2 regions of the Acinetobacter chinensis genome follow, and region 1 is predicted to be linked to the other one. Evidence: predicted binding sites of a transcription regulator. Region 1 holds the regulator's gene; the other holds the start of a gene.
The links. Region 1 encodes PhoB, which activates phosphate uptake and scavenging genes when phosphate is short. Its sites were predicted from a motif close to TGTCATNAANCTGTCATAA; they were not measured.
Positions count from the first base shown of each region.

Region 2: the regulator PhoB is predicted to act here: its motif matches at 13,862-13,880, upstream of CDG60_RS10025 (porin).

Region 1 covers NZ_CP032134.1:3,480,687-3,496,949, reverse strand. The annotation lists gene CDG60_RS17630 (SCP2 sterol-binding domain-containing protein) at 1-280, shown strand, start outside; partial or broken gene CDG60_RS17625 (peptidase associated/transthyretin-like domain-containing protein) at 347-856, shown strand; gene dtd (D-aminoacyl-tRNA deacylase) at 930-1,370, opposite strand; gene CDG60_RS17615 (catalase) at 1,599-3,116, shown strand; gene CDG60_RS17610 (ankyrin repeat domain-containing protein) at 3,303-3,833, shown strand; gene pncB (nicotinate phosphoribosyltransferase) at 3,949-5,154, shown strand; gene CDG60_RS17600 (sulfurtransferase) at 5,290-6,135, shown strand; gene asd (archaetidylserine decarboxylase) at 6,132-6,983, shown strand; gene phoR (phosphate regulon sensor histidine kinase PhoR) at 7,138-8,502, opposite strand; gene phoB (phosphate regulon transcriptional regulator PhoB) at 8,512-9,222, opposite strand; gene CDG60_RS17580 (TetR/AcrR family transcriptional regulator) at 9,462-10,172, opposite strand; gene CDG60_RS17575 (SDR family NAD(P)-dependent oxidoreductase) at 10,374-11,219, shown strand; gene CDG60_RS17570 (MATE family efflux transporter) at 11,301-12,665, opposite strand; gene CDG60_RS17565 (methionine aminotransferase) at 12,780-13,934, opposite strand; gene CDG60_RS17560 (sterol desaturase family protein) at 14,186-14,812, opposite strand; gene CDG60_RS17555 (AraC family transcriptional regulator) at 14,914-15,909, opposite strand; gene CDG60_RS17545 (ISNCY family transposase) at 16,190-16,263, opposite strand, start outside.
Region 2 covers NZ_CP032134.1:1,901,846-1,918,108, reverse strand. The annotation lists gene CDG60_RS10100 (adenylate/guanylate cyclase domain-containing protein) at 1-890, shown strand, start outside; gene fdx (ISC system 2Fe-2S type ferredoxin) at 989-1,327, opposite strand; gene hscA (Fe-S protein assembly chaperone HscA) at 1,342-3,201, opposite strand; gene hscB (Fe-S protein assembly co-chaperone HscB) at 3,246-3,761, opposite strand; gene iscA (iron-sulfur cluster assembly protein IscA) at 3,869-4,189, opposite strand; gene iscU (Fe-S cluster assembly scaffold IscU) at 4,234-4,620, opposite strand; gene CDG60_RS10070 (IscS subfamily cysteine desulfurase) at 4,734-5,951, opposite strand; gene CDG60_RS10065 (Rrf2 family transcriptional regulator) at 5,953-6,426, opposite strand; gene CDG60_RS10060 (hypothetical protein) at 6,538-7,182, opposite strand; gene CDG60_RS10055 (phasin family protein) at 7,398-7,865, shown strand; gene hbs (non-specific DNA-binding protein Hbs) at 8,036-8,308, shown strand; gene CDG60_RS10045 (SurA N-terminal domain-containing protein) at 8,441-10,312, shown strand; gene CDG60_RS10040 (DUF2797 domain-containing protein) at 10,442-11,314, opposite strand; gene CDG60_RS10035 (DUF6231 family protein) at 11,348-11,818, shown strand; gene CDG60_RS10030 (YidB family protein) at 11,944-12,534, shown strand; gene CDG60_RS10025 (porin) at 12,668-13,720, opposite strand; gene CDG60_RS10020 (HIT family protein) at 13,987-14,400, opposite strand; gene CDG60_RS10015 (YARHG domain-containing protein) at 14,431-14,700, opposite strand; gene CDG60_RS10010 (NAD(P)-dependent oxidoreductase) at 14,786-15,658, opposite strand; gene CDG60_RS10005 (alpha/beta fold hydrolase) at 15,668-16,263, opposite strand, start outside.

The sequences.
Region 1 (16,263 bases):
AGATAATGGACAGATTGATACTGTTGCCGGTGATGCAGAAAAAGCAGATTTTATTCTCCAGTTTGCAGACAGCGAACAGGGTGTGAAAACACTGGTGAAAGGTGATCCTTCAGCGTTCATGACAGGTATGCAAAGCGGTACCATTAAAATGGAAGGTGATTTTGGTTTGCTGGTATGGTTTAACCAGGCGGCGAAACTGATTCCACCTAAACTGCCAAAACCGGTCAAAGAAAAAATCAGACTTGCCCGTGCATTCATTAAAGAAAAAACAGGTAAATAAGATAAAAAACCATCGAATACAAAGGTTTTGATGGTTAAGAATGCCTCCTGTACAGGGGGTATTTTTATGAAAAAAATAATAACATCAGGTCTGATTGCTGTATCACTGAGCATGACAGGCTGTGCAAGTATTATTTCTGGGGCAAATCAGACACTGACGTTCAGATCTGTTCCAGTCGAAGCGTTGATTTCCATCACCAATAAAGCCGGTGAAAAAAATCATACAGGAACCATACCTGTAACAGTCACCTTAAAAAGGGGGGCGGGGTACGTTAAAGCCGCAGCTTATGAGGTCAGATTTGAGAAAGAAGGGTATCAGGCGAAAACTGTTTTATGTGCGTGGTACCGGAAATGGCTGGTATATTGCAAATGTTCTTCTCGGTGGTCTGGTCGGTCTGCTGATTGTAGATACAGTCACAGGTGCCATGTATACCTGACCCCATCTGATGTAAATGCTGTGCTGGATGCCAGTCCGGATGTGGTCACAAAGACAGGTGAACCGTCTTTAACGGTCATGCCTGTACAGGACATTCCAGCAGAGATGATGCAGCGTGCAGAGTTGATTACATTCTTATAATTCTGCAGCCTTGTTTGGAATTTCGATATAAAAGAGCCCGCGGTTGAGGGCTTTTTTTATATCAGCATCTGTTCTATTCAACTTCCAGATTGAATGTGACCGGTCCATCATTGACCAGGTGTACTTTCATGTCCGCTGCAAAAATACCCGTCTGCACCTGTCCGAACTGACTTCTGGCATAGTCCACCAGCTGCTCATAAAGCTCTTTTGCAGCTTCAGGCGGCATAGCAGGACCAAAGTCAGGACGTAAACCCTTTTGTGTCTGTGCCATCAGTGTGAACTGTGAAACAAGCAGTAAACCACCGCCTGCCTGGCTGACATTCCAGCCCATTTTGCCTTGCTCATCATCAAAGAAGCGGTATTTCAGAATCTTATCAATCAGTTTTTGCCCCTTCTCCAGCGTATCTTCTTTGCCGATGCCCAGAAAAACTAAAACTCCATGCTGAATTTCACCTGTGGTTTCGCCATCGACCACGACTTTCGCTTCCAGGACACGCTGTAATAAGGCACGCATATGGGTTTCTTTTCCTGCTGAATTTAATAAGTGTGAATTGTAGCGTACTGACTGTACGGCAATGCAGTTTTTACAGGTGATCAGTCGTTAATGTTCTGAAAAAGTAAAATAAAAAATAATCTATCTACTAATACGATTGAAATAATAAATATTATCTGTTTTGTCTATTTGTAAAGAATGGCTATCTTAGCGGGGCAGGAAAGGATCAATTATAGTGAGATGAAGACGATGTTTAAGCGTTCTTTACTTGTTGCCATGTTGGCAACAGCAACAGTGGCGGTTCAGGCAGCGCCATTAACTAAGGACAATGGTGCACCGGTTGGTGATAACCAGAACTCGATTACGGCAGGTCCGAATGGTTCTGTTTTACTTCAGGATGTTCAGCTGGTTCAAAAGTTACAGCGTTTTGGTCGTGAGCGTATTCCTGAGCGTGTGGTACATGCACGTGGAACGGGTGCTTATGGAGAGTTTATTGCGACTGAAGATTTGTCTGATCTGACCATTGCTTCAATGTTTAAAGCTGGGACAAAAACACCGGTATTTTTACGCTTCTCTACTGTAATTCATGGTAAAGGCTCTCCAGAAACTTTACGTGACCCGCACGGCTTTGCAGTCAAGTTCTATACGCAGGAAGGTAACTGGGACCTGGTGGGTAACCAGACACCGGTATTCTTTATCCGTGATGCGATCAAATTCCCTGACTTCATTCACGCGATGAAACCAAGCCCAGTCAGTAACGTACAGGATGCAAACCGCGTATTTGACTTCTTGTCCAGCCAGCCATGGGCAACCAACATGCTGACTTATGTGTATGGCAACCACGGTGTTCCAGCCAGTTACCGCGAACAGGACGGCTTTGGCGTACATGCTTTCAAACTTTATAACGATAAAGGCGAATACAGATACGTTAAATTCAACTTCCGCTCCAGACAAGGCGTAAAAGGTCTGAATGTTAAAGAAGCTGCTGAGCAGCAAGGTAAAGATTTCAATCATTTGACCAATGATCTTTATGCCAGCATCAATGCTGGAAAATTCCCGAAATGGGATCTTTACATCCAGGTACTGGAGCCTGAAGACCTGAACAGCTTTGAGTTCGATCCACTGGATCCAACGAAAATCTGGCCTACAGATTTAGTGAAAGAAACCAAAGTCGGTACTTTAACCCTGAACCGTATGCCGAAAAACTTCTTCCAGGAAACGGAACAGGTGGCATTGGCTCCAGGTAACCTGGTGCCAGGTATTGAGCCATCCGAAGACCGCCTGTTACAGGGTCGTATCTTTTCTTATTCTGATACTCAAATGTACCGTTTAGGTGCGAACCATCAGCAAATCCCTGTCAACCGTCCAGTTGTTGCTGTAAACAACAATAATCAGGATGGTTATATGAATGTTGGCGGTACTTCATCTGACGTGAACTACGAACCAAGCCGTATTGAACCAAAACCTGCGACTGAAAAAGCACGTGCAGTTCAGACTCCGCTTACGGGTACAGTTCAGCAGACTGGCGTGAAAGAGCAGAATTTCAAGCAGGCGGGCGAGCTTTACCGTTCATATACGGCTAAAGAAAAAGATAACTTGATTATGAATTTAGCGGCTGACTTAGGCAACGTTAAAGATTCAGAAACCAAGCACATCATGCTGTCTTACTTCTACAAAGCAGACGCTGACTACGGTACTCGTATGACGAAAGCTGTAAACGGCAACCTGGCGACTGTTAAAGCGAAAGCTACACAGCTGAAAGACTGATTACGGTTGGTCTGAATCAGACTGGTGACCAGGACTAAGGCATCACCGACAGAAAGTCCTGTAAAACTCTATACCTTTCCTGCAATCCTGGGATGGGTTTTACAGGCACTGATTTTTATTCTTTGATCTGAATGGACTGAATGATTTCCAGTTCAGTTCACTGTTCGATTTTTGTTGGAGTTCATTATGAGCATGATGCAACGTATATTTTCAGTCAGTATTCTTGCGGTGAGTTCAGCATTTGCAAATGTGACCCTTGCGCAGGATATTTCCCCCGCGAAAACCACTGTGGATGTTCCGATGACCTCACAACAGGAATTGATCGATTTCTTCTTTACTGCAGCCAGAACAGGCAATGAAGACATCATCAATGAATTTTTAAAGCATGGTTTTCCCGTTGATGTACGCAATGCTTCAGGTTTCACACCACTAATGATGGCGACTTATTATGGTCATCAAGGCATTGTCACGTCGTTACTGGCGCATGGCGCTGACCGCTGCGCGCGTGACAGCAAGGGCAATACTGCTTTAATGGGCGCACTGTTTAAAATGGAATTTTCTATTGCCAGACAGCTGCGTAAAGTCGATTGTGACGCCGCTGCAGGTCAGCGCGGGCAGAAGACAGTAGCTGAATTTGCACAGGTGATTGGGCAGGAAAAACAGTTACAGCAGATTGTGGCGTCTCTGGAAAAAGATTCAGCCAAAGACAGAAAGTAATCATGCACACGAACTGGACTTTGGTCTGGAATTCAGTTAGCTGTATGTAAAACTTGCAATACCACTGGGAAAAGTATGCTTTAATGCAAAAAGCACAGCGAAATTTTTCAGAGATATGGCTCCAATCATTCAATCCTTGCTGGACACTGATTTGTACAAATTCACCATGTTACAGGTGGTGTTGCACAAATTCCCTCAGACGCACAGTGTGTACCATTTTCGCTGCCGAAATCTGGAAGACACAGTCTATCCACTGACAGACATTCTGGATGATCTGAATGAACAGCTGGATCATCTGTGTCAGCTGAAGTTTGCTGATGATGAACTGACTTATTTACGCAGTCTGAGATTTATAAAGAGTGATTTTGTTGATTACCTTGAACTGTTTCAGCTGAAACGACGTTTTATTCATGCAGGACTGGATGATCAGGGACGGCTGGACATCTGGGTTGAAGGTCCTATGGTTCAGGCCATGATGTTTGAAATTTTCGTGCTGGCTATTGTTAATGAGCTGTATTTCCGCAGAATCCGCAGTGAACAGGTACTGGAAGAAGGCGAACGCCGTTTAAAAGCTAAAATTGCACTGATTCAGCAATACGAAAAACAGCAGAATCCTGCTGATCCTCCTTTTCTGGTCTCAGATTTTGGAACCCGACGCCGTTACAGTTATGACTGGCAACTGCACGTGATCAAAACTTTTCATGCCGCTGTGCCTCAGATCTTCCGGGGTACCAGCAATGTGCTGATTGCAAAAAATCTGGGTATTTCACCGATTGGAACCATGGCTCATGAATTTTTGCAGGCGTTCCAGGCACTGGATGTCCGTCTGCGTGATTTTCAGAAAGCAGCACTGGAAACCTGGGTTCAGGAATACCGTGGTGATCTGGGGATTGCACTGACCGATGTGGTGGGAATGGATGCATTCCTGCGTGATTTTGATCTTTATTTTGCCAAACTGTTCGATGGCTTACGTCATGACAGTGGTGATCCGTATGAATGGGGCGATAAAGCCTACGCGCATTACCGTAAACTGAAAGTGGACAGTCGAAGCAAAATGCTGACCTTCAGTGATGGTCTGAACCTGGAAAAAGCCTGGTCTTTACATCAGTACTTCAAAGACCGTTTTCAGGTCAGCTTCGGGATTGGAACCAACCTGACCAATGATATGGGACAGACGCCACTGAATATTGTATTGAAACTGGTGGAATGTAACGGTCAGTCTGTGGCAAAAATTTCTGACAGCCCGGGTAAAACCATGACCGATAATGATACGTTCCTTGCATATCTGCGACAGGTGTTTGATATTCAGGCTGAAGAATAATTCATCAGAAGGCAGTACCGTCAAATGCTGAAGGCTTATCTGATATTCTGCTAAAGCAATACATAAAATCTGAAATATTGTGCAAATGAGCTGTGTTAAGATCTGAGCATCTGATTTCAATAAAAACCGAAAATTATGACTCAATCTGCCCTCAGTTTCGGCTTGCTGGTTGAAGCCGAAGAACTTGTGCCTCATCTGGGAAATGAGAAACTTCGGATTGTCGATCTGAGCCGAAGTTCAGTTTATGAACAGCTGCATCTACCTCATGCACTTCACGTCCAGCCGAAGCTGCTGGTCCGTCAGGAAGAGTATGCGTCAGGTCTTTTACCTGATCAGGATGGGCTTGAAGCCCTGGTCCGTTATTTAAATATTTCGCCAGAGCACCATGTTGTGGTTTATGACGATGAAGGTGGTGCATGGGCAGGGCGTTTAATCTGGAATCTGCACTGCATCGGTTTTGAGCAGGTCAGTCTGCTGAATGGCGGTATTCATGCCTGGCTTGCTGCGGGTTATCCGACATCGGCTGAGACAGAAAAATCTGAACCGGTGGATGAGCTGATTTCCTGGCAACCTGTAGAGCAGACATACCGTATTCAATATGAGAGCCTGCTCAATCAGGTCAATAATCAGGGCATTCAGCTGTGGGACTGCCGCACTGAAGATGAATATACCGGTCAGCGTCTGGCAGCCCGACGCGGTGGTCATATACCAGGCGCACTTCATTTTGAATGGAGTACTGCCCTTAACCGACAAAATCATTTAAAATTGCAGCCACTTGAACGCACTCAACAGAGACTTGAGCAGGCTGGATTCAATCTGGAAAAGCCCGTAGTTGTATATTGTCAGTCGCATCACCGCTCAGGTTTTGCCTACATACTCGGACGCTTGCTGGGCTGGAATATACAGGCTTATGATGGTGCGTGGAGTGAATGGGGCAACCGCCTCGATAGTCCTGTCATTACTGGAGAGTTGCCGTCTTGAGCCTCACATCACGATTAAAAAAACAGATTTTCATCCAGGCACAGCGTGTTGTTCCACAGCATCAGTTATCCCGCGTTGTGGGAAAACTTGCAGCAAGTGAAAACCCACTGATTAAAAATACAGTTATTCAGGCATTTAAAGCGCAATACGGTATTGATATGTCTATTGCTGAACAGACCAATGCACTGAAATATAAATCATTTAATGAATTTTTTACCCGCTCTCTGAAAGAGGGTGTGCGTGATGTAGACACCGATCCTGCCAGTGTTGTTTCACCTGCTGATGGTGCGATTTCACAGCTCGGAAAAATTGAAAATGGCGATGTTTTCCAGGCCAAAGGTCAGCGTTTTTCTGTAGAAAAACTGATCGCAGATCCGCGTCTTGCTGAACCGTTTAAGAACGGTGAATTTGCGACGGTTTATCTTTCTCCAAAAGATTATCACCGCGTACACATGCCTTTTGCAGGCACACTGACTGAAACACTGTATGTGCCTGGTGAGCTGTTTTCGGTGAATCAGACCACAGCGGAAAATATTCCAGGGCTGTTTGCACGCAATGAACGCATGGTCTGCCTGTTTGACACTGAAGTCGGGCGTATGGCGGTTGTACTGGTGGGTGCCATGATTGTTGCAGGTATTGAAACGGTTGCAACCGGTAAGGTTAAACCATCAGGTCGTCTTGAACTGAACCAGCACAGTCTGCAACTGGAAAAAGGTGCAGAGCTTGGTCGTTTCTATCTGGGTTCAACAGCTATTGTATTGTTTGAACAGAATAAAATGCAGTGGGATGCAGCGTTTACAGCAAACTCAACTGTTGTGATGGGTGAAGCACTGGGGAAAATTCTGTAAGGGATGAATCAGGCTGAATGCTGTAATGAATATTAAAAAATGGGAGTAAACTCCCATTTTTTATGTCTGATACTGTCGCTCATTTCACGTCTGTGCCTACGCATTCACCTGAACATGATAATGCTTCAGCGTCTGTGTCTTTTTCAGCAGAAACTCAGGTTTCATCTGCTTTGAACAGACGGTCTTTAGGGAATACCACTTTAAAGACAGAGCCCCGATTTTCATGTGACTCAATTTCAAGATAAGCGTTATGCTGCATCAGCACATGTTTCACAATGGCTAAGCCCAGACCGGTTCCACCTGTCTGTCGGCTTCGGGCGCTGTCCACACGATAGAAGCGTTCTGTCAGACGGGGTAAGTGTCGTGGGTCAATTCCGATCCCTGTGTCTTCGACAGTAAAATAGCCATGATCATGATCGTCATGCCAGCCAATGGTGATGGTTCCACCCTTCGGGGTGTATTTGATGGCATTAGTGATCAGATTGCTGAAAGCACTCGCTAGTTCAATGTCTGAACCGATCAGATCACAGTGGCTGTCAATGTCCAGGTTCAGGGTGTGACCATAATCAACGTTGTATGCCTGAGCATCATCAAATAACTGATTCATCAGTCCTGGCATTTCCACGATCTGGTTTTTTGCAACTTTTTTGTCATTTTCCAGGCGCGACAGTAGCAGTAAATCATTGACTAGTGCATTCATGCGTTTGGTCTGTGCCTGCATCTGGTCAAATGCACGTTTCCAGCGGGGATTCAGGTCTTCCTGATCAGTAAACGTTTCAATATAACCACTGAGCACGGTCAGAGGCGTACGCAGCTCATGAGAGATGTTGTCGACAAAGTCTTTGCGCATCTGCTCAAGATTGTGCATACGGGTAACATCATAGGCGACCAGCAGACGACTTTCACCACCAAAACGGGTCATTTTGATCTGAACATAATGGTCTTCAAACGCTGAAGATTTCATTTTCAGCCCATCGGGTGCCTGATCAATATGATTGAAGTATTCAATAAAACCAGGCTGACGAAGAATAGTCAGAATGTTGCGCCCACGGTCCAGTGACTGAATGCCCAGCAGTTTTTCAGCAGCCGGGTTCCACCATTCAATCTGATGCATTTCATCAATCAGTACCACAGCCTCAGCCAGTGCAACCAGTGATGACTGCGCACGGTCAATCAGTCCGACCATTTCTGCCTGAACAATCCGTTCCTGACGCTGAGCACGGTAAACATTGAACAGCAGTGCGCCCCATATTCCATCCAGATTGGGTGGAACATCGTAGGGACGGTTGGAAATCCATTCATTGACCAGGAAAAGCGAGCGCAGCTGTAATGCAAAAAAGACTGCAAATGCAAGCAGCAGACAGCTCCATAAATACCCAGTCCCAAAGCCAACACAGGCCGCGATCAGCAGGAAAAAAGCGAGTAAGCGTAAGTCCTGTTTGGCAAAAGTCCATAAACTGCTGTATCGGAATTTTTTATGTTCACGGGCAAGTTCAGGGACGGGGTAGGGTTCATACATACAGTCAGATTAACCTAAAGCAACATCGGCACGGGTGGAGAAACGGTAGCCCGTACCACGGACAGTCTGTACAAAGCGATCAGCACCATAAGGTTCGAGTACTTTGCGCAGACGGCGGATATGGACATCAATTGTACGGTCTTCAATGTATACATTACCACCCCAGACCTGATCCAGTAACTGAGCACGGGTATAGGCGCGTTCAGGATGGGTCATGAAAAAGGCTAGTAAACGATATTCAGTGGGCCCCATTTCAAGAATGTTGTTGCCAAAGCTGACACGCTGACTGACAGGGTCAAGAATCAGCCCATTGGCATCAATGGTTTTTTCACCGCTGAGCGCATTGGCACGACGCAGAACCGCCTTGATACGGGACACCAGTTCACGTGTGGAAAAAGGCTTGGTCATGTAGTCGTCTGCACCTGCATCCAGACCCTGTACTTTATGGTCTTCTTCGCCGCGTGCTGTCAGCATGATCACTGGGATTTCATTCAGGTTTTCATCACGTTTCAGTCGGCGGCATAAGTCCACACCACTGACACCGCCTGGCAGCATCCAGTCCAGCAGAATCAGCGATGGACGTTGATCCACGATCATCTGGTGAGCCTGTTTGGCATCTTCAGCCTGCAAACACTGAAAGCCTGCCATGTCCAGAGAGGTATGAATCATTTCTCTGATTGGAAGTTCGTCATCGACGATTAATATGTAGTCATCTTTCACAACGCAATATCCTAATTAGTGTAAACGGTGGACCGCTTTTTATTTATGACAGGCTTATTACAAAGATTAATTATGACAGTATCATTGCAGAAAGGGGGCTATCGCTGATTATTGCAACCTTTTGTGACAATTTTTAGACGAATTCATGAACAGTTCAAGACAATGCCATTTTTGAAAAAAATTAAATAAAACAGTTTTCTGAATTGAACAGCATCTGAAAATACCGCTTTAACTGAGAATCAGCCGGGCAGTTCAGCGTGTTCTGCAAATGTTTCCAGCAGTGACAGAAACACGGTTTCACAGGCAGAAACAATCTCATCCAGTGACTGTCTGAAGCCACCCATCACCCAGCGGACAGCAATCTGAGTGACATAACCGTTCAGTCCGGTTGCGACCAGGGAAATTTCCTGCTCGCTGCGGGGAATGCGGGGCATCATCAGCATGACAAAAGCCTGAATCATCCGGTCAAAACGACCCATGGTTTCCTGTATGGTGGCGTGATTATGCAGTTCCTGAACCAGCATGGCATCGACATAAATGATCCGGGCGGTGCGCGGGTCATCTTTCAGCATGGAAAACAGAGCACGAAGTCCGCTGTGAATCATCTGACGTGGTTCGGGGGATGCCTGCATGACACCCTGCATGACGGTCTGCTGCAGCTGTTCAATCAGCTGTAAAAAAATGGTCTGAAACAGATCTTCACTCTTTTTGAAGGATTCGTAGAAGTAACGTTCAGTGAGTTTTGCTTCTACACAGATATCCTTCACAGTCACTGAAAAGAAACCCTGAGAGCCATAGGCTTCAATTCCAGCCTCAATCAGTTTGTCACGACGAGCCTGTTTCCGCTCACTCAGGGACATGCCTTTGAACTGACGCTCTTTGACTGTTTTTTTAACAGGCGCTGTAGAGGCGGTGGGTTTTACATCATGATCTGTATCTGAGTAAGTCATATGAAATTGTGCCAAATGAACCGTGCAAACTGGAATATTTTATCAATAAAATCAGCAGAAGCCTATGTCAGGCTGTTTGTGTAATATTTCATCAGTAAAACATGGATGGATGATATTGACAATATCTATTGTCAAATTTATATTGAGGGTGTGAGCTGCACATGGGTAAACTTTGTGCGGAATTTTGACAAAGGAAAGACAATGAAAAATTTTAAAAACAAAGTCGCTGCAATTACTGGTGCGGGCTCAGGTATGGGACAGCAGCTGGCAATTCTTCTTGCGAAAGCTGGCTGTCATTTATCCATCAGCGATGTCAACGAAAAAGGACTGGCTGAGACTGTAGAACTGACAAAACCTTATAACGTGCGTGTTACAAGTAAAAAAGTAAACGTGGCAGACCGTGAGCAGATGAAAGCATGGGCTGAAGAAACGGTTCAGAATCACGGTTCAGTCAATCTGATTTTCAATAATGCCGGTGTGGCACTGGGTTCGACGGTTGAAGGGGCGAGCTACGAAGATCTTGAGTGGATCATGGGGATTAACTACTGGGGCGTTGTGTACGGCACCAAAGAATTTTTACCGTATCTGAAAAAATCAGGTGATGGTCATATCATCAATACTTCCAGTCTGTTTGGTCTGACAGCTCAGCCAACTCAGTCTGCCTATAACTCTTCCAAGTTTGCGGTACGTGGCTTTACAGAAGCGTTACGTCAGGAACTGGACCTGGAAAAGTGTGGTGTGAGTGCGACCTGTGTACACCCAGGGGGTATCCGTACCAATATTGCCAACGATGCCCGTATGAATGACAGCCTGAAATCATTGGGTATGAATCCTGAAAAGTCAGCGAAAGCATTCAACAAACTGTTGCGTATGCCAGCAGAAGAAGCAGCTCAGGAAATTCTGGATGCTGTGCTGAAAAACAAACGTCGTCTGCTGATTGGTAATGATGCGAAAACACTAGATATTGTTCAGCGTATTCTGCCGACGGGTTATCAGAAAATTACGGGTCTGGCGACCAAAATGAGTAAGCGTCTGGAACCGAAATAAGTTCTGAATACTGATCATGAAAAAACCCGCATTTTGCGGGTTTTTTATTGGAAATTCAGTATCAAATGATCATTCATCCGGTTAAATCAGTGCCTTAATCGCTTTTTTCTTCCACACAAACTGATAATACAGTCCCTGCATCATACACAGACTGACAAAGGCGAGTGCATAAGCGTACCAGATGCCTTTCAGTCCCCACCACTCGCTGAACAGCCATGCAGCAGGAATTTCAATACACACAATCGCTGCGATATTTAAGATCATGGGAACGGTCACTGTTCCGCTTGCCCGCATAATGGAGGCAAAAATAGAAGCAGCACCAAAAAACAGAATTGACCACAGCACAATAAACAGCAGATTCTGTCCCAGCTCAATCACGGTATCATCGGTAATGAAAAGTGCCATCAGATAGCGGGAAAACAGATAGGCAATCGCAATCAGTCCACCTGTAATTGCAATATTCATCAGCAGAGAAGTTCGGGTCACTTTGCGTAACAGCTCAGATTTTCCAGCCCCGATCGCCTGTGCAGCAAAAATGGATGCTGCAATGGAAATGGACAGCGCAGGGAACTGAATATAATTCAGCACCTGATTGACCGCACCATAGGCAGCCGTGGCATGTGCCCCATAATGATTGACCAGTCCGATAATCACCAGGCCTGCTGTCGAGGTGGTGACCATCTGAATGGCGGTTGGAATACCGAGCCGTAAAATAATTTTACTCAGTTGGGGCTGATGTCTGATATGACTGAATAAGGAAGCATCGGGTTTTAAAGGATGATCTTTTTTATTGAGGTAAATAAATAAAAAAATCAGCACCGCGATATAACCGATACTGGTGGCAAGGGCAGGTGCAATAATGCCCAGTTTCGGCATGTTGAAATAACCTGCAATAAAGACAGGCGTAATGATAATACCGATAATAATGGTCATGCTGGACGCAATCAGGGGCGTCACACTGTCACCGACACCCCGCAGAATCGAGGTATAGATAATATAAATAAACAGCAGCGGACTACCGGCCAGCATCCATTGCACATAGGGCAGGGACAGGTGCATGACACTTGGGTCTACGCCCAGCAGGATTAAAATTCTGTGTGCGGACAGAACTCCTGTAATGGCAATAATACTGCCACCGATCAGCGTCATAAACAGCGTGGAACCCACGACACAGCGCACTTTTTCTGTATTGCCTGCACCCCATGCCTGACCGACCAGTACCGTTGCACCAGACGAAATACCAATCACAAAAGCCAGCAGAAAAAACAGAATTGGGAAAAAAACGGAAATGGCGGCAATCGCATCCACACCCATCATCTGCCCAACAAAAACAGTATTAATCGTTCCTGACAGGTTTTGCAGAATATTGGTTGCAATCAAAGGAAGCAGAAAAATCAGAAATGTTTTCCAAAATTTTTCCTGGTTGACTAATTGAGTCTGTGCCATGTGTTTTCAGTATGCTCCTGCTGGACTCTGTCTGATCATTCGGGTGAATGATCAGACTTTGCTTACTGACGCTATCATCCCACAATCCTCTGGAAACTGGATAGTGGTGAATGGTTAAACAGCAGAAAGAATTTTTCCTGCAAGTACCAGCGTTTCCTCTTTTTTTGCAAAACAGAAACGGATCAGTCTCAGGTCTTCAGGGGGCTGCTGATAAAACACAGATACAGGAATAGCCACGATTTTATATTCTTCTGCCAGCAGCTTACACATCTCAGTATCGTTCAGGTCAGGATGAATGTCGCTGTAATCGACATTCTGAAAAAATGTTCCCTGGGATGGCAACAGTTTAAATCTTGAGTCCTGTAAACCGGAGTTGAACAGATCTCTTTTCTGCTGGTAGAAATCAGACAGTCCAGCAATATGTTCCGGATGATTCTGCATATAGCTAGCCAGTGCCATCTGAACAGGCGTTACACCACAGAAACTGGCAAACTGATAAACCTGTCGGAAGATTTTCATCAGTGCAGGTGAAGCCACGCAGTAGCCAGTTTTCCAGCCTGTGACATGGAATGTTTTACCGAATGATCCGATCACAAAACTGCGTTCACGCAGCGCAGGAAAGCTCAGCGCAGAGCGATGTTTTTCGCCGTCATAAATCAGATGTTCATAAACCTCATCGGACAGAACCACAATATTCTTATCCTGAATCAGCGCGGTTAATGTATGCCAGTCCTGTTCTGACCAGATTGCACCTGTTGGGTTGTGCGGTGTGTTGACAATAATCATACGGGTTCGGTCATTGATGGCATCTTTGACCTGATTCCAGTCGACAGAAAAGGCTGGCGCATTCAGTGCAATATGAATGGCTTTTGCTCCGACCAGCTGTATGCTGGGCGCATAGCTGTCATAGGCAGGATCAAACACAATGACTTCATCGCCAGCATGAACGATTGCCTGAATGGCACAGAAAATCGCAATGGTTGCCCCTGGAGTAATGGTGATTTCATGGACGGAATCCAACCTTAAACCATCACGCTTTTGAAAAACCTCTGCAACCTGTTCTCTTAAAGGCAACAATCCATCACCTGGCGCATACTGATTGTATCCGTCCTGAGTCGCCTGACTGAGTGCTTCCAGCAGTGCAGGAGGGGCGGGAAAATCAGGAAAACCCTGGGACAGGTTTAATGCATTCAGGCGTTGTGCCATAGCGGTCATGGTACTGAAAACAGTAACACCTTGCGCAGGAAGTTTGGACTGGAGGTTGATCATATTCAGTGGTCTGAAATGTCTGAAGTTGAAACTGAGTGTAGCAGGTCAGTTTTATCAGCTGAATAGCGCCAGGCAGATGGAGAGCTGTTTTTTAAACCTGATGATTTAAAATCAGAACGGGCGGTATTTTTTACGATTGATTATTCTGGTCTGACTGCATATCGCCGTGTCATTTTTTAGAAGATTCGTTGAACCTCGTGATGACACTCCCTGTGCTGTATAACAAAACAGGGAGTAAATGGATATATGGATTAAGCCAGTTCCACTTCAATGCCTTTTGCCAGACTGGAACGGTCATGCTGTGAATTCTGTTTAATTTTCAGATACGATTTTTTTAATAAACGACGGGACGTTCGGTTCAGTGGTTTTTCAATCCAGCCTGGAAGTTTCATGCCCAGAGGATTGGTTTCGGTTACGGATGCATCTGTGGTTACACGGGTTCCCATAATGTAGTCAAACCATGGACGGGTTACACACCAGTTGGCATTCTGATTGCTGGTCATGTGGTGATCATAATGCCAGGGAATACGCTTTCTGGCATACTCTGGGTCTAAGTGAGATCTGGCATGAACTTTCCAGTAATTATGAATTGAATAATAAAGACCCGCAGTAAAGAATGGCGCAACGGGTAAAAAAATGGTTGCTGCACCTGCCAGACCGATCAGTGCCGTTTTTTCATTATAAATTTCTGCATTTTTAAACATCGACTCGGCATAGCCCTCATCATGAAAGGCATTTAAACGCGCCCGTTTGTGATGTGCAATATGTGTAAAAAAAGGGCTGTTACGGTACTTACTAGGATACTCATGCAACCAGACTTTATGGGCGTACCACTCAATACCATTTGCAACAAAAAGACCTATCGGGAAGCCAAGCATACTGAAAATACTCCATTCACTGTTCTGTGAATTATAGGAGTGAACCCGCAGAACCTTTTGACCCTGACGGAGGCTGAAAACATGTCACTACAGTCAAAACCTTAACTTTGTTTGCGCTGACGGTATGCGGTCGGTGTTTCACCTGTCCAGCGTTTAAAAGCACGTGTAAATGCAGAATGCTCTGAAAAGCCGGTGAGATACACAATCTGATCCATCGTTTCCTGAGTTTCAGCAAGAAGTTTACGAGCCAGACGTTCACGGTACTGATTCAGAATATGCTCATAACTGGTCTCAATGGTCTGTAAATCTGTTCGCAGGGTACGTGGGCTGCAGTTCAGATGCTGGGCAATCAGGGCTTGATCAAACTGTCGGGATTCCAGCAGACCACTGCTGAACAGACGCTCAATTTTATAGACCAGCTGATATTTTTCCAGCTGATGAAGCTTCTGTTCTGCTAGGTCCTCATGAATTTTAAGCAGTTCAGGTTCGGCCGCCAGGGATGCTTTCTGCAACAGTGCAGCAGGGAAAAAAATTGCACCTTTACTTTCACTGAAGTGAACAGGGCAATCCCAGGCATCCATATATGTTTTTTGAGAGGCACTGGAAGCATAGGTCAGTGAAATCTGACTGGGTTGAAAATCTCCGTCGCTGATATATCTGAAAAATGTGAGCATAATACCAATGGCACATTCCAGGTAATGCCTGACTGGATGTTCAAGCCCAGACAGAACAGCAGTGTCTCCTTCCACGGTTAAAGAAAGCTCAAATACATCGGTCAGAATCTTCTGATAACGTAAAAAACGTGCTAAACCCTCACCAAAATTTGGACTGCTTAAAAACAGGTATTCAATGACCAGGCCACGGAAAACAGGCATATTGACACCAATATGCAAGCCAATATCCGGATTCTGGCTGATTTCTTCGGCAGCACTCCAGAATCTGTTCTGGGTGGAGTTGTTACGGCGGACAGTTTTTACAGGTGGTTGGTCGGGTAAATTTACACTTGCAAAAATGGACGCAACATCCATCCCCATTTTTTGCATGGTCTGATAGACCATCCATAAAAACATACCGGCATCTGAAGATTCTTTCGACATATTTAAAATAAAGTCCTGATGTTGTTATAGGGCTTAAGACCTGTATCTGATGCGGATAAAACGAATATTTTTTGTTGTATGGAGCAAAGCCCGTTCATCTTTCAATCTAACATTCAATCAGTGACAGAGGCAAAGGGTTTGCATCGGTTGAATTTTGGGTAATGAGAGTCATTTTTTCAGGATGGGTAATGCAGATTTATAATCATCTGAAAATAAAGATTTGTAAAAAGCTGTTATTCCTAAGTAGAAATGTCCTACCTAATAACCAAATAGAAATGTCCTATACAGACACTTCCAAGTCAAGCACAGGATTCAGATTTCGTTCTTTGATTACTGTTTTCTGTGCACGTCTGC
Region 2 (16,263 bases), 1.6 Mb from region 1:
AGATGAACCGTTATATGGAATTTGCCAATCAGCTGAGCCGTTATGCGCCTTTGCAGCTGTGGCAGTCCATCATGAAAGGTGAAGCCGAAGCCAAAATTGAATACAAACGTAAGAAAATGACAATTTTCTTTTCAGATATTCAGGGTTTTACTGAGCTGTCAGAAACGCTGATTCCTGATGATCTTGCGTTCCTCTTAAATGACTATCTGAGTCATATGACTGAGATCGCAAAACAGTACGAAGCAACCGTTGATAAGTTCATGGGTGATGCAATCCTGATCTTTTTTGGCGATCCGACCACTCAGGGCGTCGAGCAGGATGCAAAAACCTGTGTGGAAATGGCAATTGCCATGCGTCAGCAGATGAAGCTGTTACGGGAACGCTGGATTAAGATGGGTTATCCTCCATTGCATATACGTATGGGTATCAGTACGGGTTACTGTCACGTGGGGAATTACGGTGCTGCGCATCGAATGGCATATACCATTGTTGGACGGGATGCCAACCTTGCTGCAAGACTGCAAAGCGCAGCTGAAGTGGATGAAATCCTGCTGTCTGATGAAACCTATAAATTAATTAAAAATGATTATCTTTGTGCGCCCAAAGCTCCTATTTTTCTGAAAGGGATTAATGGTCCTGTGCGTACCTGGCAGGTTATGGAAAAATACACCGCCAGTAAGTCTGATTATCAGCGTTGGTTTGATTATGAATATAAAGGATTTCATCTGTTGCTCAATCTGGATGAAGTTCAGAACTTTGAGTATCCTGAACTGATTAATGTTCTGGAAAAAATGATCAAACGTATCCATACCCAGCAGAAACTGATGAACTCTCAGGGAATTGTGAAGCTGAAACTGGAAGATGAAATTATTGTAGATGAAGTTAAATAGTTTTTAATACGATCCATTTCATAACAGATGCTGAATCCAGGCAATAAAAAACCACTCTCATGGAGTGGTTTTTTAACATTCAATATTTCTACAGAATATCAGTGATTTTCTGAAGCATGGTTAATCGTGTATTTGGGAATTTCAATTTCCATGTCTTCATCTGTGATTTTCACCTGGCAGGATAAGCGTGAATCAGGTTCCAGACCCCAGGCACGGTCAAGCAGATCCGCTTCTACATCATCCATTTCTTCGAGTTCATCGAAACCTTTACGAACCACGACGTGACAGGTGGTGCATGCTTTAGACATATCACAGGCATGCTCAATTTTAATACCATTGTCCAGCAGGCTTTGACACAGGTTGCTGTTGGCTTCAACTTCAAACTCAGCACCATTTGGGCAAATTGTCGCATGTGGTAATACTTTGATACGTGGCATAGTTTTGACCTTGATTAGTTTGAGTTTGACCAGTCATCCAGCTTAGTGCCTTTCAGTGCATGATCAATATGTTGATTCATGCGGGCAGCAGCAAAAGCATCACTGTGTATTTTAAGCTGTTGTACGGCTTCTTCAATGTTTTTAATATCATCTGTTTCAAGCTGAGATTTTAAAATATCAGCTGCCTGATTCAGACTCGACAGCTGCTCGCTGTTCAGGAGTTTTGCATCAGCTTTTAAAGCCTGTTCAAGGGCTTCAAGTTCACGACGGGCTTCAACTTTTGTTTCATTCAGATGGCGTAAATTTTTGTCTTCTTCAGCAAACTTATAACCATCCAGCAATAAACGTTGAGTGTCATCTTCAGAAAGACCATAGGATGGTTTGATATCAATCTGAGCGTGAACACCTGAAGAGGTTTCTTTGGCAGACACAAAAAGCAGTCCATCTGCATCGACCTGGAAGGTGACTTCAATACGGGCCTGACCGGCAGTCATTGGTGGAATACCACGCAGAACAAAACGCCCGAGGCTTCGGCAATGCTCAACCAGATCGCGCTCACCCTGAACAACATGAATCAGCATGGCAGTCTGACCATCCTGATAGGTGGTGAATTCCTGACGGCGTGCGACAGGAATAGGGGTGTTACGTGAAATCAATCGCTCAACCAGTCCACCCATGGTTTCAAGACCAAGTGACAACGGAGTAACATCAAGCAGTAAGGAACCGTCCTGAGAGTTTCCAATCAGTTGATTGGCAGTGATTGCTGCACCAATGGCGACAACTTCATCAGGGTTGATGGTACACAGTGGTTCCTGATTAAATACATCGCGGATGGCATTCTGAACAGCGTAAGAGCGGGTTGAGCCACCCACCAGAACCACATTCTGAATATCCGTCAGTTCAAGTTTTGCATCACGTAAAACACGTTTGCAGACACTGATGGTTTTATCCAATGCAACCTGAATGATTTCTTCAAAAGTCTGACGGTTCAGTGTCAGCTTTTGATCGAGCAGTTTCATTTCTACCGAATCGGTATCTGAAAGTGCTTCTTTGGCTTTGCGGGCAGTCACAATAAAGTGAGCATATTCGGCATCATCCAATGTTTCAATATTCAGCTGTTTTTTAGCCCATTTGACAATCAGACGGTCAAGGTCATCACCACCGAGTGCAGTATGTCCACCAGTCGCCAGAACTTCAAAGACACCTTGTGAGAAACGCAGAATGGAGACATCAAAAGTACCGCCACCCAGATCATAAATCACATAGTTCTGGTTAGTTGCCAGACCTGTTTCCTGATCCAGTCCATAGGCAACAGCTGCTGCTGTCGGCTCATTCAGCAAACGCAGAACATTTAAGCCTGCAAGCTGAGCGGCATCACGGGTTGCCTGGCGCTGAGCTTCATCAAAGTAGGCAGGTACTGTAATTACAGCACCGTTTACAGGGTTTTTCAGGCTTGATTCTGCACGGTCTTTCAGCTGCTTTAAAATCTCTGCTGATATTTCAACAGGTGTTTTGCGTCCCTGTGCAGTTTCAAAAGCAGGCATCTGGTTATCTTCGCCCACAAGCACATACGGGTGCTGGAACTTAATATCAGACTTTGAACGACCCATGAAACGTTTTACTGAAACGATTGTATTTTTAGGGTCAGTCGTCATAAATGGCTTTGCAGCATCGCCATATTCAGTTGAATTTTTAGAATAGTGAACAATTGAAGGAAGTAACACCCGACCTTGTTCATCGTTCAGAACTTTTGCTTTACCTGACAGCAGGGTAGCAACCAGGGAGTGGGTTGTGCCTAAGTCAATTCCAATTGCAATGCGGTGTTCGTGTGGCGCACTTGATTGTCCGGGTTCTGCAATTTGCAAGAGTGCCATGGGTTACATCCTTAACAAAAAATATCAAAAAGTGAAATCAAAAATTAAAATTCGTCGTCCAGATTGAAACTGTCATCATCAAGCAACTGGTCTTCTGCTTTGTCGATATCATTCATCACTTTCTGGAAAAAACGCAGTTTACGTACAGCATCACGGGCTTCAGCCCAATCTTCATCGTCATAATCAATTTTGAACTCGCGGACAAGACCATCAATCCATTGCTGTACTTCAATTTTCAGTGACTGAAGTTCTTTGCTGTCAGCCGCTTCATCCAGCTGTTCACGAATTTCAAGCGCTGACTGTAAAAACTCAAAATCATTAATGGACTGATCAAGATGATGGTCCTGCTTTTTCAGCGCCAGTAAATATGCAGCACGGCTGTCTACATTGGCAAGCACTTTATAAGCCTGGTTGATTTCGCTGGATTTAATCAGGGCTGTATCTTTATCGGAAGCTTTATCGGGATGAAACTGTTGCTGTAATGCAAGAAAACTGGATTTTAGAATGGCAGGATCAAGATCAAGTGCGACAGGGAGGTTGAACAGCTCAAAATGACTCATGGGAGGATTCATCCACAATGATGTGTTTGACAGGTAATACAAAAATATTGCTGTAAATGTAATTAAAACAGTGCATTGCACTGTTTTAATGAAAAAGGTGCATAAATTTAAACGGTAAAGGATTCACCGCAACCGCATTCACCTTTTTTGTTTGGATTATTGAACTCGAAGCCTTCATTTAGACCATTTTTAACATAGTCCATTTCCATACCATCAAGATAAACGAGGCTTTTCGGGTCTACAAAAACTTTAACACCGAACTGTTCAAACATCTGATCATGTGTGTCGATATCATCTACGAACTCGAGTACATAAGCCAGACCAGAACAGCCGGAAGTTTTCACACCAAGACGAATTCCTTCACCCTTACCACGATTTTTCAGGTAATTGCTGATATGCGTTGCAGCATGTTCAGTTAAATGGATCATGAAAACTCCGTTAATTTATGTTCTGTTTAAAATCCAGACTGCTGTTAAGCTTTAGTCTTTTTACTGCGGTAATCTTCCACAGCTGCTTTGATTGCATCTTCTGCAAGTACAGAGCAGTGTACTTTCACCGGTGGCAGAGCAAGTTCAGTCGCAATATCAATGTTTTTAATTGCCTGAGCCTGATCCAGAGTTTTACCTTTGAGCCATTCAGTTACCAGCGAGCTGGATGCAATTGCAGAACCACAGCCGTAAGTCTTGAAACGTGCTTCTTCAATCACGCCATTATCATCGACCTGAATCTGTAAACGCATAACGTCACCACATGCAGGTGCGCCGACCATACCTGTACCAACGTTTTCAGCATTTTTATCCAGAACACCAACATTACGAGGGTTTTCGTAATGATCAATTACTTTTTCACTATAAGCCATGATGCTTCTCCAAACCTCGGGGTCAGCGTTAAAAATATGTATTGCTACATGCTAAATAATATGGGGGCATTTTACTGAATTTCAATAAAATGCCTTTAGAGTAAGGCTGAAAATCAGTGTTCAGCCCATTCTACAGAATTTAAGTCGATACCGTCTTTGTACATGTCCCAAAGTGGTGAAAGTTCACGTAACTTTTCAACCGCAGCTTTGGAAATGGCAATCACGTGATCAATATCTTCTTCAGTGGTGTATTTACCAAAGCTGAAGCGGATTGAACTGTGAGCAAGCTCATCAGACAGACCAAGCGCACGAAGAACGTATGATGGTTCAAGTGTTGCAGATGTACATGCTGAACCAGAAGATACAGCTACATCTTTAAGCGCCATCATCAGTGATTCGCCTTCAACAAAGTTGAAGCTGACATTCAGATAGTTGGCTACATTGTGTTCAGGATGTCCGTTCAGGAAAACCTGTTCCATTTCCTGTAAGCCATTCCATAATTTGTCGCGCAGAACACGTAAGCGAGCCTGTTCAGCAGCCATGGTTTTTCCTGCGATTTCAAATGCTTCACCCATACCAACAATCTGGTGAGTCGCAAGTGTACCAGAACGCATACCACGTTCATGACCACCACCATGCATTTGAGCTTTGATACGGACACGAGGACTGCGGCGTACAAACAGTGCACCAATGCCTTTAGGACCATAAACTTTGTGCCCAGAGAAACTCATCAGATCAACTTTCATGGTTGAAAGATCAATTTCTACTTTACCTGCAGCCTGAGCAGCATCGACGTGGAAATATGTTTTGTTGGCGCGGGTCAGTTGACCAATGGCAGCAACATCAGTGACAGTACCGATTTCATTGTTTACCATCATCAGGGAAACAAGAATGGTGTCAGCACGCAGAGCTGCTTTTACCATTTCAGGTGTAATCAGACCGGTACGTGGTTCTGGTTCAAGATAAGTAATTTCGAAACCTTCTTCTTCAAGCTCGCGGCAAGTATCAAGAATGGCTTTATGTTCAATTTTACTTGTAATAATGTGTTTACCTTTTGAGCCGTAGAACTGAGCAATACCTTTAAGTGCAAGGTTGTCAGATTCCGTAGCACCAGAAGTCCATACGATTTCACGTGGATCTGCTTTAATCAGGTTTGCGATCTGCTCACGGGCATATTCAACTTTTTCTTCTGCCTGCCAACCATACGCATGAGAGCGTGATGCAGCATTACCGAAAGTCCCGTCAAAAGTTAAGCATTCCATCATGCGTTCTGCAACTTGAGGATCGACAGGGGTTGTTGCTGCGTAGTCGAGATAAATAGGACGTTTCATGTCAAATACCTGTAACCGATAATAAAGCTGAATCAAAACTGGTTGTATTCTGGCGGATGGCAACGGTCTGAACGTTGTCACGGGCTACAAGGTCAGCCAGGGTGATCTTTGCAAGATAATCGGCAATGTGGTGGGAGAGTTCATGCCATAAGTCGTGAGTCAGGCACATTGCACCATTCTGGCAGTTTCCTTTATGGTCACAACGGGTCGCATCGACAGTTTCATTTACAGCTTCAATGATTTCCAACACTGTAATTTCTTCTGCGCTGCGTGCAAGGTGATAACCACCATTTGCACCTCGGACACTGGAAACCAGGCCATGACGCTTTAATTTTGCAAATAACTGCTCTAGATAAGCGACTGAAATGGTCTGGCGGGCTGCAATTTCTGCAAGTGTGATCGTCTGCTCAGATGGCTGCAAAGCTAAATCAAGAAGTGCAGTCACTGCGTAGCGACCGCGAGTTGTTAAGCGCATGATTCGATACACATGTTGTACTGGATGTGTAGATTTTAAGAATCCTGACTAAAATAGTCAAGTTTTTTATTAATGATCTATTATTTTTAATTCGTTAAAAAAATTAAGTATTTAGGCTAGCCAAAAATTATACACTAATAAAGCAATTAAAAGCACGACTGTTACAAAAAATGTGATGTTAATACGCTTCTGTTTCTGCTCCATGCGACGGATACGGTTCTGATACTGCTTCACTTCAACCTGTAAAGTATTGATCCGTGAGCGTTGCTGATCAATTTTCTCAAGCAGGGGAGCAATCCGTTTTTTTGAAGCAACAGCTTCATCTTCATCGGATGATCTGAACCAGAGTTTCCAGTCAGACAGAACTTTAGGGATGCTGAATATAAGCACAAGATCACGAAATTCATCCTTTAATGTACTGTCACCATCTATACGCATTGATTTGACGCTTTTTCTGTTTCCGAAAACAAAAATTTTCACCAGATCCATCAGGGTCGTGCGGATATCAAGGTCAACGGCTTTTTCAGGCGCTTTTAAGTCAAAAAGCACACCGTGTTCGCTGAACTGTACATAGAAGTCAAAATAAGGGATATAGCTGTTGAATTTGATAGCGATTTTCTGATCTACAAATTTCTTTGCCTGAAGAGCTGCCACTTTGTCGTGCTTCAAGATAATGGTGAAAACTGTTTCAATAATAATCATCATTAATGTCAGCAACAAATGTGGTTGATTTTGTCTTTGTTGCGCTTCACTCATAACAGCCTGTTCCTTTTCCTGTTCCTGAATTCAGGAAGTCCTGTTCCTGTGTAGGAAAATGATTTCAAAAAATCAAAAAATAAAACTGATTTGTAGAACAGTTTAATAAAACGTTCAAGTCTTTAATTTGATATTATGCGATTATACCCATATTTTGTGGATAAAATTGTCTTGCATATGTATTGCAGATTATAAAATAAGCAGGAGTATTGCTGATGGATAAAGCAACTACAGAGGTGGAAGTGGATCAGGATCTACAGGACGCTGTGCCGGAAAAAGGACAGAAATCCCGCCAGGGACGAAAATCTGCACTGGATTTCAGAAAATATACAAAACAGATCTGGCTTGCAGGTCTTGGGGCTTTTTCAAGAGCGGAAGAAGAAGGTAATAAACTGTTCGACTCACTGGTGAAGGTGGGTGAAGAACTGGAATCCAGGACGACTGATGCAGCTGATCAGGCTGTAGAGAAAGTTTCGGAAAAAGCAAAAGAATCTGTATCGGATACTAAAGACAAAGTGGAACGTCTGCTTGATCAGAGGGTTACGCATTCTCTTAACCGTATCGGGCTTGTTTCTGTAAAGGACATCCAGCATCTGGAACAATTGATCATGCAGCTGCATGAAAAGGTCGACACTTTGTCTGAAGAAAACAGGCAAATAAAAGAAAGAATCACTGAAAAGTGAAATTACTTTATCTGTTTCTCAATTTTTCACCGATTTTTTGGTCATTATTTTGTAGAAATGCATAAAACAAGTATTGCCTTTACCCCTAAAGCATTGCTATAAAGGCGTTATGGTAATATAAACTATATTTCTGGACCTTAAATAAACGATATTAAGAGGACGTAACCTTCATGAATAAATCAGAATTAATTGATGCGATTGCAGAAAAAGGGGGATTGTCTAAGACTGACGCTGGTAAAGCCCTCGACGCAACGATTGCTTCCGTTACAGAAGCACTTAAAGCTGGTGATACAGTAACTTTAGTCGGTTTTGGTACTTTCAGCGTTAAAGAACGCGCTGCCCGTACTGGTCGTAACCCACAGACTGGTGCAACGCTTGAAATTAAAGCAAGCAAAGTACCTAGCTTCAAAGCAGGTAAAGGTCTGAAAGATTCAGTTGCATAAGTAACTGTATTTGCCAGAAGACGCGCCAGTTTGGCGCGTTTTTTATTATTATTTCTAAAATGCATCGCCTGCGCATTCATTCATTACTGGTTTTCGGGTAAAATCCCCCAGAAATAAAATATTGGAATACTTATGGAATCTTTTCGTAAAGTTATTAAGGGTTGGTTGGGCAAGGTACTGCTGGTACTGTTTCTGACCCCATTGGCGCTTGTAGGTATTGAAGGATATTTTAGCAGTGGACAATCTAAAGACGCTGTGAAATCTGTCAATGGTCAGGATATAACGCAAAAAGAACTTGACTCACTGACCGATACATTCAAAAAACAATACCTTTCATATGTGAATGGCGATGAAACACTGCTGAATCAGAACTTTATAAAAAATAAAGCAATGGATACCTTAATTGCACGTACCTTGCTTTTGCAGCAGGCTGAAAAGCTGGGGATTTCATTAAGTGATACACAGATTGAACAGATGATTGCTCAACAGCCAAGTTTCCAGGCAAACGGTAAATTTTCTGAACAACTGTATTCCAATTATTTACAGTCTGTGGGTATGACCAGTCCAGCACTGATTGCAAATCTGCGTCAGGATCATGCATTAAAAATGCTGACAGCGACATTTACGGATTACACATTGGTCAGCCAGCTCGATATCCGTCAGATTGCTGCTTTACAGGCTGAACAGCGGACATTGCATCTTGCAAGTATTCAGCTTGATGAATATAAGCCAGCTGTCAAAGTCAGTGCTAAAGAAATAGCAGATTACTACGCTAAGCATAAAAACAGCTTTAAACAGGCTGAAAGTGTGGATGTGGATTATGTAGAGCTGACTCCTGCAGATATTGCACCTGCCAGTACCCAGGTTACCGATGCTGAGTTACAGCAGGCTTATGCGCAGTTTGTGGAAACACAGAAAAAAGAAGCGAAAGTTTCTGTTAAACATATTCTGATTACTGCTGATACCCGCAGTGATGCTGAAGCTAAAAAACTGGCTGCCGATGTTTCTGCCAAAATCAAAGCAGGTTTAAGCTTTGCTCAGGCTGCGGCACAGTATTCTGATGATCCTGCATCAAAGAGTGCGGGTGGTCAGGTCGCTGCTTATGATAAAGGTGTCTTTGGTGACAGTTTTGATCAGGCGGTGTCAGCACTGAAAGCTGGTGAGACTTCAGCACCTGTTAAAACACAGTATGGTTATCATCTGATTCAGGCAGAATCTGCACAGTTGAAATTGCCTTCGTTTGAAATAGAAAAACCGCGTCTGATGGCTGAACTTCAAAAGTCAAAAACTGCCAATGCCTTTTCAGATGCTGTAAACAGTCTGAATGAGCTGGTTGTGGGCAGTGATGATCTGAGCGTAATTACTCAGGAAGTGAAAGGGGTTCAGGTTCAGTCTGTTAAAGGTCTGACACTTTCTGCACAGCATCCTGTATTGAGTGATCCAGCAGTAAAAGTAAAACTTTTCAATGAAGATGTGAAAAGTGGTGACAGAAATGCATCTGGCAATATTCAGCTGACAAATGGCAATGTGGTCTGGGTGAAAGTTCGTAACCATGTTTCAGCAGGTGTACAGACACTTGCAGCAGCAACGCCTGCTGTCAAAGCTAAACTGATTGATCAGAAAGCATATGAAGCAGCTAAAGCTAAAATTCAGACAACTTTAAATGAGTTCAAAGTTCAGCCTGCATCAAGTGTTGTAGCAAAAAATAAAATTGCATTTGTTGATGCTGGTGTATTTACCCGTTCTGAAGGTCGTTTGAAACGTGAAATTGAAAGAGCTGCATTCAGTCTCAATACGCCAAAAGCAGGTATGTGGTCTGTAACAACAGCTGCCTTACCGGGAGAGATGGTTGTAGTGGCTGTTTCTGCTGTCGATAAATCAGCAGTGGATGCAATTCCAGCTGAACAGCTTCAGGAACTGACCAAGCTGTATCAGCAACTTCGTGGTCAGCAGGAACTGGATGATTACACTCAGTATCTGAAAGCTCATGCAAAACTGAAATAAAACTTCTGTAATAAAAAACCAGCCCTAAGGCTGGTTTTTTATGCTCTGTACAATCGCTGTATAAGTATGAAATAAAAATCATATAAGCTACAGGCTGATCACGGCAGGTTGTGTTGCAGATATATCGACTTATTCAGTTCGGATTTTTAATTCATAACCGGTATATTTACGGATATTGATAACGCCTGTGTCCATAATCAGATATTGCCCTTTAATCCCATGTAATTTCCCACGGATAACCGGTGTCTTATCCAGGTTATGTGATTTGATTTTTTCAGGGTATTGTTCAACTGGATAAATAAACTCCCGTGGCAGTTCATCTTCAAGCAGTTCAATATTTTCATTAAATTCCAGGTTTTGCCCGAACTCATTACGGATCGTTTCGATTTTTGGAGCAAACTCATCGATCAGTTGTTCTCTGATTTCAGTTAAATTAATCGGCTCAGCTTCACCCTTTAACAGTTTGCGCCAGTCCGTTTTATCTGCAACCTGAGTTCCGAACATAATTTCAAGCTGACCTGACAATCTTCTTGAGCCTACTTTCATGATAGGTAATGCCTGAGTTGCACCCTGATCCAGCCAGCGTGTTGGCATCTGCCCAAGACGGGTAATGCCAACTTTTAAGGCACTGGAATTGGCAAGGTAAACAATATGAGGCTGAAAGCAGACTTCATGAGCAAAAGAGTCTTCTCTGCATGTTCCCAGGTGATAATGGCAGGTTTCTGGCTTCATGATACACATATCACATGAAGCTTTTGTTTTAAAACACTTAAAGCAGTGTCCCTGCGAATAGGATTTTGGGGTTTTTGAACCACAGGATACGCAGTAAATATTTCCGGTCCATTCCAGCTCGATCTCCTGTCCAGGTAGAAATGGCAGCTGAACTTCTGATCGGTCCAGTATGAATTTGTATTCAACATTTGCCCTGTGCGTCTGTTGATCAGTTACACTAAGGTCTTTAAGACCCGCGTGCATTTTATGGCAAATGCCCTGAAGTTCCATTTAAATACTCTCAATCTGAAAAAGGATGCTGCAATGGCTGAACAGAATGTCATTACATCTATGCTGGAAGATTTATCTGCCGAGCAGTCTATACAGACAGCACTCTGTATTGGGCAGGATCTGACGCAATATGACAACAATCAAGCAATTCAATGGCAGTATTTTAACGCAACTGATTTTTTAAATCTGCCATTTACGCAGCGTTTTGATCTTGCATTTGTTTTGCTGGATACCGATGAAATGGTGGCAATCACACTTCAGCACAAATCTCAGCTGCTTGTGAAGTTGCGGGATCTGATGGCAAAAAAGATTGTTGTGGTCTGTCAAAGGCAGGATGAGCAACTTTTAAGGTCTTTAGGGTTTACACAGCTGATAGATAAAACAACACATGACAGCAATTTTGCACTTTGGCAGTTCAATATATTGACCTACAAACATGTGCCGGACTGGTTCAATTCAAAATTCTGGGCAAATCCTGAAAACTGGAATAAATTTCGTTGGTAAATACTTGAATATCCACCAGGAATAATAAAATTTCTTGCAAAAATTAACAAATCGCGCTGTTGTAACTCTGGTATTTCCAGGTATGCTGTCTTTGAGTAAAAAATTATCAGATAAAAGGATGACGTATGACTGATTTAAGTAATATTGTAGAAATTCTTGCGAAGCAGGCACTTGGTGGTCAACAGCAGTCACAGGGTGGACTCGGTGGTATTCTTGGCTCGCTCCTGGGTGGATTGGGTGGTGGACAACAGCAGTCGCAGGGCGGATTGGGCGGTATTCTAGGTTCAGTGCTGGGTGGATTGGGCGGTCAGCAGTCAGCGCCAGCAGCTACAGGCGGATTTAACGCACAATCGCTGTTGATCGCAGTTGTACCTTTGGTTCTGGGTTGGATTCAGCAACAGGGCGGTTTACAGGGTGCACTGGCTAAACTGCAGGGCGCGGGTCTGGACGGTCAGGTTCAGAGCTGGGTAGATCCATCTCAGTCCAACAGTGCCGCTTCTGCACAGCAGATACAGTCGTTGTTCAACACACAGGAGGTTGAACAGGTTGCGCAACAGGCACAGGTTTCAGCTCAGGAAGTCTACGGTGCTATTTCATCCGTATTGCCGCAGATCATAGATTCATTGACACCGCAAGGTGATGCAACTGATCAACATGAAGCGAATGCAGATATTCAACAGGTTATGAACCTGGTTTCTGGTTTTCTGAAACGTTAAGTTGTTTCTGCTGTAAAAAATCCAGCTATGTTGCTGGATTTTTTTTATCAGCAAAGTGGATATACAGACTTACTAAAAGCAAAAAAAGAATATGCCGAGGCATATTCTTTTTTATTCAGGAAGATACTGCTGATCAGAAGTTAAGTTCCAGACCTACACCAAATACAGTCTGTTTCTTCTCAGGAGTTTTTGTTGTTGTCCAGTCACGTTTCTGCTGAGCAACTAGACCGTACAGTTTTGCCTGTTTGTTCAGGGTATAGTCAACGCCTAAACCGTATTGATCAACGGTTTTGTCTTTCTGACCTTTTTCAGAAGTGTCAGCAGACTGGTACTGAGCTTTAACTGTTACAGGTGTTTCAGCAATTTTATATGCTGCATTGATTACCCATGCATCTTCTTCAAGGTTTGCAGCTTTACCTTCATCTGAAGTTGCTTCAGCAGTTTGATAAAGTGCATTCAGACCTAGACCTGCAACGCCTACTTTGCCTAGGTCATATGAACCTGCAAGGCGGAATGCATCAGTTGCCTGTTTCGTGCTGCCAAAAGTTGATGCAGAGTATTTACCTTTAACATCAAAGTCAGCACCCAGAGCAACTGCAAGACCTAAATCTTTATTTTCATAAGTAATGGATGATGAGATCGCATCGCCAATACCGTTGTCACCGTCTTTTTTGTTTTCTTCACCCTGCTGAAGCATCAGGTTGAAACCAATGCCGGCAAGCAGTTTAGGATCTGTTTCGAAACCAATAACGTTTTTAAGACGTTCTTCACCATAAATCATGCTTGTGATATCGAAAGCGTGATCATTGAAAATATCATTTTTACTGGCAGCAGCACTTTTGAAATATGAGTCATAGTTACCGACTTTTAAAGTACCGATATCCGCCCATTTTAAACCACCGAAAATATTACGTTTTTTGAAAGTCTGGCTGTCATCTTCGTCGCCATCAACACTGATTTCCCATTCAGCAAGGTAAACCGCAGAAAGTTTATCAGAAATTTTTTCTTCGCCTTTAACACCAATACGGGAAGCATTTGAATTTACTTCAGTCACATTTTCTGTGCCGAAGCTTTTATTATCAAACTGATCAACAGAGACATTCACCTTACCATAAAGAGTAGGTGCTGCTTGCGCTGCACTTAAGCTTAAGGTTGATACCGCGGCAGCGAGAAGCAATTTTTTCATTTAGATTTCTCCAGAACACAATTTTTTATGGCGTTAGCCTTAACTCTTTTTTTAAGTTTGCCTATGTAGTACAAAAAGTTACATGTGCTTACTAACTTGCATTGAAGTATCTGCAATCTATGTGACAGTGAAATGAAGAGGAGATGACAGTTTGATGACGTGGCTTAAAGTGTATGACAATTTTATATTTTCTTTATTTTTATAAGCTTAAATAAAAAGGAGCAGATGCTCCTTTTTATTTGTAGATGTATTTATTCTGAAAAGAGTCAGAGCGCAGCTTTAATTTTTTCCGCTAGCGCTGCAATTTTTTCCTGATCACCCATTTGAATGGCATGCTTACCCAGTTCGTGCACTGAACTTGGGATCAGGTGGAAATGTACGTGTGGAACAGTCTGACCTGCTGCCATACCTGACAGTTGCATCAGTACAATTCCTTCAACGCCCAGGCCTTTTTCCATAGCTCTGGCAATTTTTTGAACAATCTGGATGGTATATGCTGCATTTTCAGCAGGTAAGTCTAGCAGAGTAACGGCAGCTGTTTTAGGAATGACAAGTGTGTGACCATCTGCCTGTGGCATGATGTCCATAAAGGCAAGAACCTGATCATCTTCATAGACTTTGATGGCTGGTAGCTCGCCACGTAAAATTCTGGCAAAGATATTCTGATTGTCGTAAGCCATGTCTGTTCCTTATTAAGTGAATGAACGTAATTATTTACAGTTCAATTCTTTCTGACGATCCTTGATTTCGTCAAGTCGTTGTTGCTCTTTATCTGAAAACTTTGGTTTACTTGTATAACAGTTGTCATTACCAAACTTAGCTTTTGCTTCAGGGTCTTTAAAACAGAAACCTTTTGATGCATAGATGACATCATGATCATTTTTGAGTTTCTGACATTCCTGTTCAGGTGAAGCGGCCACAGAGTTTACCCCGGTAAGAGCAGCAAGACTCGCAAATACAGCAATAGTGAACCTGTTCATAAGAGTTTCCTCAGAGTTTGTAACATTGTGTGTTGGCACATATTCACAATATTGGGTTTCGTTATGATTAATCAATAGCACCTTATTATTCTATTGTAATCTTACTCCATGATTCGTACATTTTTACAGCAGTGGAAAAGTCACTGTCTTTTTCAGATAAATCACTGGCAGCCTGAATCAGGCTTTGTGTTAAAGCAATCACAGGTGCAGAGAGTTTTGCATCACGGATCAGGTCGAGTGCAATTCCTGTATCCTTTGCCAGTAAAGGCAGTGCAAAGGTTAAAGGAAATGAGCGGTTTAAAATACGCTGTGGTAAAACAGTTTCGGTCACCATGCTTTTTCCACTGGAAGCATTGATACAATCAAGTGCCTCATTCAGGTTCACACCATGTGCTTTCAGTGTGGTAAATCCTTCAGCGACTGAGCAGAGGTTTACAGCCATTAACATATTGTTTACGGCTTTGACTGCAAAACCTGCACCGGATTCACCGACATGTTTAATAAGTTTGCCAAATGTCTGCATGGCAGGCAGTGCTTTCTCAAATGCTGCGGCATCACCACCAACCATGACGGTCAGTGTGCCATTTTCCGCGCCTACAGTCTGTCCACTGACAGGTGCGTCCAGGAAATCGACATTTTTCAGTTTCAGTTGTGCAGCCAGTATTTTTGCAGATGCAGGCACGCCACTTGTACAGTCCACCCAGACAGAACCTGGCTTCAGTTCCAGTTCTGTAATGAGCAGTTCAACATCCTGGCTGGTTGGAAGGCAGGAGAAAATAATGTCTGCCTGAACAGCTTCGTTTAATGTTACAGCCTGTGTTCCATACTCAGCAGCATGCTTTTCAGCTTTCTCAAAGTTTCTGTTCCAGACCAGTACCGTACTGAAGTGCTTGGTTAAATGTGCTGCCATACGGTAACCCATTGCGCCTAATCCAATAAATGAGACTGACTGAATCATGAAAACTCCTTAAATTTTTGTTGAACGTTGATCCAGCCATTCAGCAAGTGCAGGCCAGAACTCTTCTGAGCTCTTCTGGCTGGACATCAGTCCCAGGTGTCCACCCGGAACAAGTGTAAATGTAACATCTTTACTGCCAGTTAATGCAGTCAGTGGTTCAACAGCAGCAGCTGTCACCATCTGATCATTTTTACCTGCACCAATCAGCAAAGGACAATCAATATGCTTTAACTCAATTTTTTGCTTTTTCAGCTGAATTGAGCCATTTTTTAATGGATTCTGCAGCCATACATTAAACAGCATATCCTGGTTTACGCCAGCGGGATAATCTACCATATGGTTCAGAAAATTACCCAGTGTTGCATGCTCATGAATGGTCTGATCATCATCCAAATTCTGTAACAGTTGCTTATGACCATCGTACCAGCCTTTAGGATCGAGTATTTTAAAGCCAATGGCGTTTAAGAGACCTGGGGTATGCAACAGTCGTTTCGGTAAAATCCCTTTATATACTTTTTGCTGAAAAGCAGGGCGTTTTGACAGCATGTAGTTAATACGGCGATACAGTTTACCAATGCCACCGGATTTATAGCTGTCAATCGGAC